Regions from separate parts of the Cronobacter dublinensis subsp. dublinensis LMG 23823 genome, predicted to be linked through region 2. Evidence: predicted binding sites of a transcription regulator. Region 2 holds the regulator's gene; the other holds the start of a gene.

Region 1 (4,305 bases), 2.0 Mb from region 2:
ATGAAGCCATTGCGGGTTATACCCGGGCAGTGCTGACGATCCCGGCCGCCCTGGTACAGCTGAAATGGCATAATCGCCGCGAAATCTATCCGTTGCTGGTGAAAGAAGAAGTGTATGGCGCGGTGCTGGAAGAACTCATGAACCGGCACCCGCAGCTGCGCGCGCAAATCATGGCGGCGATTGAACAACACTATCAGCAGATCAAAACGCAGGAAGCCGAAACGCTGATGCTGACCCGTCAGCTCGCCGATGGCAACTGCCAGACCTCCTCCGTTACGCCGCTCCCGGAACCGCCCGCCCCTTCAGCCAAAAAGTAGCGCGCCCGCTTTTCACTTGCCGCTCTCCTCTGCGTTATCACCTCCGTCACCTGCTACAGCGCGCCGATATGTGCGTCGCCGGTATGATTGCGTGTGCCGCGCTTGATGCGTCACAGCGATAGCGCCGCCCGGCGCAGCAGCGTTAACTATGCCTCACTTTACAGGCACGCCCCGAAGACTACCCTGCGCAACGTGAATACAGAAAATCCTGATAATTTTCGACAGCGCAGCACAAGGCACTACCCTTAGAGATACGCTTTGATAACGAGGAGGAACTTATGGCGAACGACCAGAACAAGATCCAGGACCCGACTTCCCAGTATTTCACCGGGGAATATCCAAAGCAGAAACAGCCTGCGCCGGGCATTCAGGCAAAAATGGAGCCGGTGCCGGACTGCGGCGAGAAAACCTACAAGGGCAGCGGTCGTCTTCAGGATCGTAAGGCACTGGTGACAGGGGGCGATTCCGGCATCGGACGCGCTGCCGCCATTGCTTACGCGCGAGAAGGCGCGGACGTGGTGCTGAACTACCTCCCGGACGAGCAGCAGGACGCCGAAGAGGTCAAAGCGCTGATTGAAGAGGCAGGCCGCAAAGCGGTGCTGATCCCAGGCGATCTGACCGATGAGAAATTCGCCCGTGAGCTGGTGCATCGCGCCATTAAAGAACTGGGCGGGCTGGATATTCTGGCGCTGGTGGCCGGTAAGCAGACCGCCGTTGAAGATATTGCGGATCTCACCAGCGAACAGTTTCAGAAAACCTATGCGACCAACGTGTTCGCGCTGTTCTGGATAACCCAGGAGGCGCTGCCGCACCTGAAACCGGGGGCGAGCATTATTACGACGTCGTCCATTCAGGCATATCAGCCGAGTCCGCACCTGCTGGATTACGCCTCTACCAAGGCCGCTATCCTGAACTACAGCCGCGGCCTTGCGAAACAGGTGGCCGAGAAAGGCATTCGCGTGAATATCGTGGCCCCAGGCCCTATCTGGACGCCGCTGCAAATCTGTGGCGGTCAGCCGCAGGAGAAAATCCCGCAGTTCGGCCAGCAGACGCCGCTTAAACGCGCCGGTCAGCCCGCCGAGCTTGCGCCGATTTACGTCTATCTGGCAAGCCAGGAGTCGAGCTACGTCACCGCCGAAGTTCACGGCGTGACCGGCGGCGAGCACCTGAGTTAACGCCCGGCGATGGAGCATAAAAAAGCGCGGCCTGTGCCGCGCTTTTTCTTTATCTGAAGGGTTATCTGAAGGCTTAAGCGTTACTTCGCTTTCGTCACTTCCTGACCGACCAGGCCGATTTTCAGATAGCCCGCCTGATGTAGCGTATCCATCACGCTCATCATGGTTTCGTAGTCGACCGTTTTGTCGGCGCGAAAGAAAATCGTGGTGTCTTTCTTGCCGCCGGTCTGCGCGTCCAGCGCGCCGACCATCGTGTCGCGGGTAACCGGGTCGTTGCCGATAAACATCGTTTTATCCGCTTTCACCGACAGATAGACCGGCTTTTCCGGGCGCGGCTGCGGCTGGCTCGACGCCGCCGGCAGATTCACCTTCACATCGACGGTCGCGAGCGGCGCGGCCACCATAAAGATAATCAGCAGCACCAGCATCACGTCGATAAACGGCGTGACGTTAATTTCGTGCATTTCGCCGTTATCATCCAGATTTTCGTTAAGACGCATCGCCATAGGGCATTAACCTAAACGCAGTTTCTGAGCAGTACGTACCGGCTGCGGCTGCGCCTGCGCGCTCGCCTCGAGATCCAGATCGCGGCTTTGCAGCAGCAGCACCTGTGCCGCGACATCACCGAGCGTCGCTTTATAGCTGCCGATGGTGCGCGCAAAAATGTTGTAGATAACCACGGCCGGGATCGCGGCGATAAGACCAATGGCCGTCGCCAGCAGCGCTTCGGCGATACCCGGCGCCACGACCGCAAGGTTGGTGGTCTGCGACTGGGCGATGCCGATAAAGCTGTTCATGATGCCCCACACGGTGCCGAACAGGCCGACGAACGGAGAAATCGCGCCGATAGTGGCGAGATAGCCGTTGCCGCGCCCCATGTGACGCCCTGCCGCCGCCACGCGACGCTCAAGACGAAAACCGGTGCGCTCTTTAATGCCTTCGTTATCTTCGCTGCCTGCCGAGAGCTCACGCTCGTTCTGCGCTTCGTCAATCAGACGGGCGCTGAGGCTTTTCGGGCCGAAACGCTCGGCCATCTCGCGCGCGTCGTTCAGCGTGCGGGCGCCTGCCAGCTCCTGCTGCTCGCGTTTGAGGCGGCGCTTGTGACCGGCGAGCTCAACGCTTTTGCTAAAGAAGATCGCCCAGGTCACGACGGAGGCCAGGATGAGGCCGATCATGACAATTTTCACCACGATGTCGGCATGCTGATACATGCCCCAGACGGAGAGATCCGTCTGCATCAAATTATTTCCCACTCTGCATCTCCAGGACGAAAGTCACAAAACTGCTCACAATGATATCAAAATGACATCGAATTGATAGTAGTTCTCATTAGTATTTGCATGGTGCGCCAGCGCACATTTTTTTTCTTTGCGCTCAGACAGGAAAGCGGCGCAGATGACGTTTTTTCATCTTTCCCGCCAAACGCAAAACAGCGCGAGGCGCTGGGGATTTTCCGTGGTAACGTAGTTTTAGACATCCAGACGTTCAGACAGGAGCCTTCCATGACCGACAAACACATCGAGACGACGCTCATCCATGCCGGACGCGCGAAACGTTACACGCAAGGTTCGGTGAACAGCGTGATCCAGCGGGCGTCATCGCTGGTGTTTGAGAGCGTTGAGGCGAAAAAACAGGCCACCGCCGGGCGCGCGCAGGGGGAACTGTTTTATGGCCGTCGCGGCACCCTGACCCACTTTTCGCTTCAGGAGGCGATGTGCGAGCTGGAAGGCGGCGCGGGCTGCGCGCTGTTTCCGTGCGGCGCAGCGGCGGTCGCTAATACTATTCTGGCGTTTGTTGAACAGGGCGACCATGTGCTGGTGACCAACAGCGCGTATGAGCCGACGCAGGATTTCTGCACCAAAATTCTCGCGAAGCTCGGCGTCACCACCAGCTGGTTCGATCCGCTGGCGGGCGCGGCTATCGCGCAACATATTCAGCCCAACACCAAAGTCGTGTTTCTGGAGTCGCCAGGCTCCATCACGATGGAAGTGCATGACGTCCCGGCGATTGTCGCGGCGGTGCGCCGCGTCGCGCCGCAGGCCATTATTATGATGGACAACACTTGGGCTGCGGGCATTCTGTTCAAAGCGCTCGATTTCGGCGTCGATATTTCTATTCAGGCAGGCACTAAATATCTGGTCGGCCATTCGGACGCGATGATCGGCACCGCCGTCGCCAATGCCCGCTGCTGGGATACGCTTCGCGAAAACGCCTACCTGATGGGCCAGATGGTGGATGCCGACACGGCGTATGTCACCAGCCGCGGCCTGCGCACCCTTGCCGTGCGCCTGCGTCAGCATCACGAAAGCGCGCTGAAAATCGCACAATGGCTGGCGGCGCATCCGCAGGTGGCGCGCGTCAACCATCCGGCGCTGCCCGGCAGCAAAGGCCATGAATTCTGGCAGCGCGATTTTAGCGGCGCCAGCGGCCTGTTCTCTTTTATTCTCGACAGACGTTTGAGCGAGACGGAATTCGCGCGTTATCTGGATAATTTCACCCATTTCAGCATGGCGTACTCCTGGGGCGGCTATGAATCGCTGATCCTCGCCAATCAGCCCGAAGAGCTGGCGGCGATTCGTCCGGCGGGCGGCGTCGACTTCACCGGCACGCTGGTGCGCCTGCACATCGGGCTTGAAAATGTCGAAGATTTAATCGCCGATCTGGACGCAGGCTTTCATCGCATCGCCTGAAGTGAAAAAAAACGCCGTTATCCCAGGAAAAGAGAGGGTTTGTTGAACCTGTAATGCAGATGTGCCGGTCCATTTAAGGGTACAATAAGCACAATTCCGCTGTTCCACAGGATCTCCCATGGC
Region 2 (4,305 bases):
GTTTTCATCTTAATCCAGTGCGATTTCTTTTCTGAATACAAGTCATTGGGATTATAGAGTTAAAACCCAACAGCGGATAGCGTCAAACCAGGAAGGCCGCAAAAGTCGGAATTAACTGGAACCTTGCAGCCGGGCGGCAGAATGGTCAACATGATAACCTAACCTGTCAGTCGCCAAAAAAGAACTTTGCCATGAAATTAAATACCCGCACGCAATCTGCGCAACAACCGACTCAAAATACACCGATTGTGTTAATTCACGGGCTGTTCGGGAGTCTCGATAACCTCGGCGTGCTGGCCCGCGACCTGGTGCAGGATAATGACATCGTGCAGGTCGATTTACGCAACCACGGCCTTTCTGCGCGTAGCGAGGCGATGGATTACCCGGCGATGGCGCAGGATATTCTCGACACGCTGGATTCGCTGGGACTGAATAAGGTGATTCTTATCGGTCACTCGATGGGCGGCAAAGCGGCGATGGCCGTCACCGCGCTTGCCCCGGAGCGCATCGAAAAGCTGGTGGCGATTGATATCGCGCCGGTGGATTATCAGGTGCGCCGCCACGACGAGATATTCGCGGCCGTTAACGCGGTGAGCGATGCGGGCGCGACCTCCCGCCAGCAGGCAGCGGAAATCATGCGCCAGCATATCGCGGAAGAAGGCGTGATTCAGTTTCTGCTGAAGTCGTTTGTCGACGGCGAGTGGCGCTTTAACGTGCCGGTGCTGTGGGAGCAGTATGCGCATATCGTCGGCTGGCAGGCGATCCCCGCCTGGCACGGCCCGGCGCTGTTTATTCGCGGCGGCGCGTCGCCTTATGTGGAAGAAGCGCACCGCGAGGCGCTGCTGGCGCAATTCCCGCAGGCCCGCGCGCACGTTATCGCGGGGGCCGGTCACTGGGTTCATGCCGAAAAACCGCAGGCGGTGGTACGCGCTATCCGTCGTTTCCTGGAAACTGATTAAAAACAGACCGACCGGCGCCGTCGCGCGCCGGATGCGTTGGCGCGCTTCGCTGCCTCATGTATGATGGCGCGCTGAAATACCGTCGGGACCGCCCCGACAGCCTGTTTCCCCTGTCTATACTCATACCATGGCAAAAGAACAAACGGACCGCACAACGCTCGATCTCTTCGCGGATGAACGCCGTCCGGGCAGACCGAAAACCAATCCGCTGTCGCGAGATGAACAGCTGCGCATCAATAAGCGCAACCAGCTTAAGCGCGACAAAGTTCGCGGGCTTAAGCGCGTGGAGCTGAAGCTGAACGCCGACGCCGTGGACGCGCTGAATCATCTGGCGCAGGCGCGTAATATCAGCCGCAGCGAGCTGATTGAAGCCATGCTCCTCGCTCAGCTGCAGGCCTTGCAGGAGTAAGGTCTGGTCTGAATTTTACCCAAAAGGACGGGGCAATGTAGCAGAGAGTGCACCCGGCGCCTGATACCGTTTCCGCACCTTCGCCTGTTCTGCTATGATTGCCCTATCTGTGGGCGTTATGCCAGCACCATCACATTTAGATTCAAGAGGTTATTCTTCTTATGGCAATCGTAGGCATCTTTTTCGGCAGCGACACCGGCAACACCGAAAATATCGCAAAAATTATCCAGAAACAGCTCGGGAAAGACGTTGCTGAAGTGCATGACATTGCTAAAAGCAGCAAAGAGGATCTGGAAGCGTTCGATATTCTTCTGCTTGGCATCCCGACCTGGTACTACGGTGAAGCGCAGTGCGACTGGGACGACTTTTTCCCGACGCTGGAAGAAATTGACTTCAACGGTAAGCTGGTTGCGCTGTTCGGCTGCGGCGACCAGGAAGATTACGCGGAATACTTCTGCGACGCGCTGGGCACCATTCGCGATATTATCGAGCCGCGCGGCGCGACTATCGTTGGCCACTGGCCGACCGAAGGTTATCACTTCGAAGCGTCCAAAGGTCTGGCGGATGACGATCACTTCGTCGGCCTCGCGATTGACGAAGATCGCCAGCCGGAGCTCACCGCAGAACGCGTTGAGAAGTGGGTGAAGCAGGTTTCTGAAGAGCTGCACCTGCAGGAAATCATCAACGCCTGATGATAAACGGCGCGGGCGGCCGTCCGCGCCGGTTGATAGATAAAAGCAATGAAAATAATTGCTACAAATTTTTAACTTTCCCTCACTACGCTGTACAATGGCTTCCTTAATTATCAGGCCTTCACGTTAAAAACGCTGGCGGGTCCACGATTTTTAAGCTCTTTTTTGCCGGGTGCTTGCGGTTTTCATTTAGGCATGTCAGTTCTATAATGAGACGCATTCATCTTCGGCGTATCCGATGTATCGCTCCCTTTCGGGACGAGTCGTTAAGCAACAGGACAGATTCCGCATGACTGACAACAATACCGCATTAAAGAAGGCCGGCCTGAAAGTCACGCTTCCTCGATTAAAAATCCTCGAAGTGCTGCAGGAACCGGTCAATCATCATGTCAGTGCGGAAGACCTTTATAAGCGTCTGATTGACATGGGTGAAGAGATTGGCCTTGCCACGGTCTATCGCGTACTGAACCAGTTCGACGATGCCGGCATTGTCACCCGTCACAACTTCGAAGGCGGTAAATCCGTTTTCGAGCTGACGCAACAGCATCATCACGATCACCTGATCTGCCTCGATTGCGGCAAAGTGATCGAATTCAGCGATGAATCTATTGAAGCTCGTCAGCGTGAAATCGCGACGCGTCACGGCATCCGCCTGACTAACCACAGCCTCTATCTGTACGGTCACTGTGCCGATGGCGACTGCCGCGAAAACGAACACGCGCACGAGGTCGGCGAGAAATAACGCTCGTCATACCGCCTGCTCCAAAGCCGACCTGTGTCGGCTTTTTTATTGTCTGAAAACCAGAGACTGAAAATACAGCTGTACTATTTTAGATAAAAAACACTGCGCTGCGTATTTTAATACAGCGTACAATGCTTAATTAAACCATATCTATTTTATTAAATTGAAATTCAGAAAAGATAAATGTCTTTACCGGTCAATCAGTTAGGCAACGAATTATCACGATTGTTCATTTCCTCTTCCCTGCCCCTTATTGCAGCAATAAAAAAGCATCCATTAAGATACAGCAACGACATAATTTTATTTTAAACAAGGTAACCAATATGGTATTACCCTCCAAACCCCTTGCTGAGATTTATCGCATTGCTGATATTTTCAATAGTTACGGTAACTGGTCTCGTGCGGAGAAAAATACGCTGATCCCGCTGCGGGACGGGGAAATCTGTATCATACGCGGCGGTCAGTTCTCGCTGATGCGCCAGAGCGACCGGCTGCTGCTGGAAAAAAGCAGCGCCCCGTCGGTACTGGGCCTGGCCAGAAATTTAGGTAAATCCCAATTCGCAAAATTACAGGCGGATTCAGAATGTCATTATCAGTTAATTCCTTTTGATTATTTCATGCAGGAAATTGAAAAAAATCACTGCCAGTTACATCTCCTGGTTTTGTCCTCATGGATAATTAATATGCTTTGCTATCGCGAAGAGATTATGCTCGGCAGAAACAGCTTTAGTATGATTAAAGCCAATATCGAATGTCTGGCCGCGATGGATGAGTTTATGCGTAACCGGATTAACGTCGCAGATTATATTGTTAAAAAAACCAATCTTTCCCGCAGTATGGTAATGAAAACCCTTTCTCAGTTGCGCAGCGCGAAACATATTGAAATCAGTAAAGGTAAGCTGCTAGCCGTGCATTCCCTGCCTGACGCGCCGTAATACGCCGCCCCGATAAACCTAAAAGCCAGCCCGGAGGCTGGCTTTTTTATTATGCCGTTACGGCTGCAGGTGCTCCGTCCGGCTGTAACGTTTGCCGTCGTGGCTGACGCTGCGCACCTGCACGTCGCCCGTGACGCCCGGCGGTTGCGCGGCGTCATAGCGCTGCCAGCGCGCGCCGCCATCGGTGGAATACTCTACCGTCACGCCAGGCAGGCTGGTGTTCATCTGCAATACGCCTGCGTTAATGCGCGCGCCGGGCACCGGCAGACGGAACTGCACGCCTGCTTTTTCAAGCTTCGGCAATTCGCGGCTGCCGAGCAGATTCGCAAAGCGCGTCCAGTCTCGTTGCAGCGCTTTCACGTCAACCTGATGCGTTTCACCGCCTTTATACTCGCGGCCCGCCTGATAATCCTGTTCCCAGGCGGCGCGGTGCCAGGCGCGCTCCGCAACGGCCAGCAGACGTGGGTACATCATGTACTCCATCTGTTTATCGGTGCGCACCACTTCGCTCCAGAGCTGCGCCGAGAGGCCATACGCGCCCGGCCAGGGCTTGTCGGATTTGGCGCTG

The links. The regulator Fur, encoded in region 2, represses iron uptake genes when iron is present. The targets are predictions, from matches to a motif close to ATAATAATGAGAACNACTATCAA.
Region 1: exbB (tol-pal system-associated acyl-CoA thioesterase) is a predicted target of Fur. The motif match lies at 2,806-2,828, and genes of this name have one in related genera.

What each region holds. Positions count from the first base shown of each region.
Region 1 covers NZ_CP012266.1:3,804,434-3,808,738, forward strand. The annotation lists gene AFK67_RS17590 (hypothetical protein) at 1-317, shown strand, start outside; gene AFK67_RS17595 (SDR family oxidoreductase) at 596-1,492, shown strand; gene exbD (TonB system transport protein ExbD) at 1,573-1,998, opposite strand; gene exbB (tol-pal system-associated acyl-CoA thioesterase) at 2,005-2,745, opposite strand; gene metC (cystathionine beta-lyase) at 2,995-4,182, shown strand; gene yghB (DedA family general envelope maintenance protein YghB) at 4,301-4,305, shown strand, end outside.
Region 2 covers NZ_CP012266.1:1,350,596-1,354,900, reverse strand. The annotation lists gene seqA (replication initiation negative regulator SeqA) at 1-8, opposite strand, end outside; gene ybfF (esterase) at 192-959, shown strand; gene ybfE (LexA regulated protein) at 1,087-1,368, shown strand; gene fldA (flavodoxin FldA) at 1,530-2,060, shown strand; gene fur (ferric iron uptake transcriptional regulator) at 2,350-2,802, shown strand; gene AFK67_RS06180 (helix-turn-helix domain-containing protein) at 3,126-3,737, shown strand; gene AFK67_RS06175 (beta-N-acetylhexosaminidase) at 3,795-4,305, opposite strand, start outside.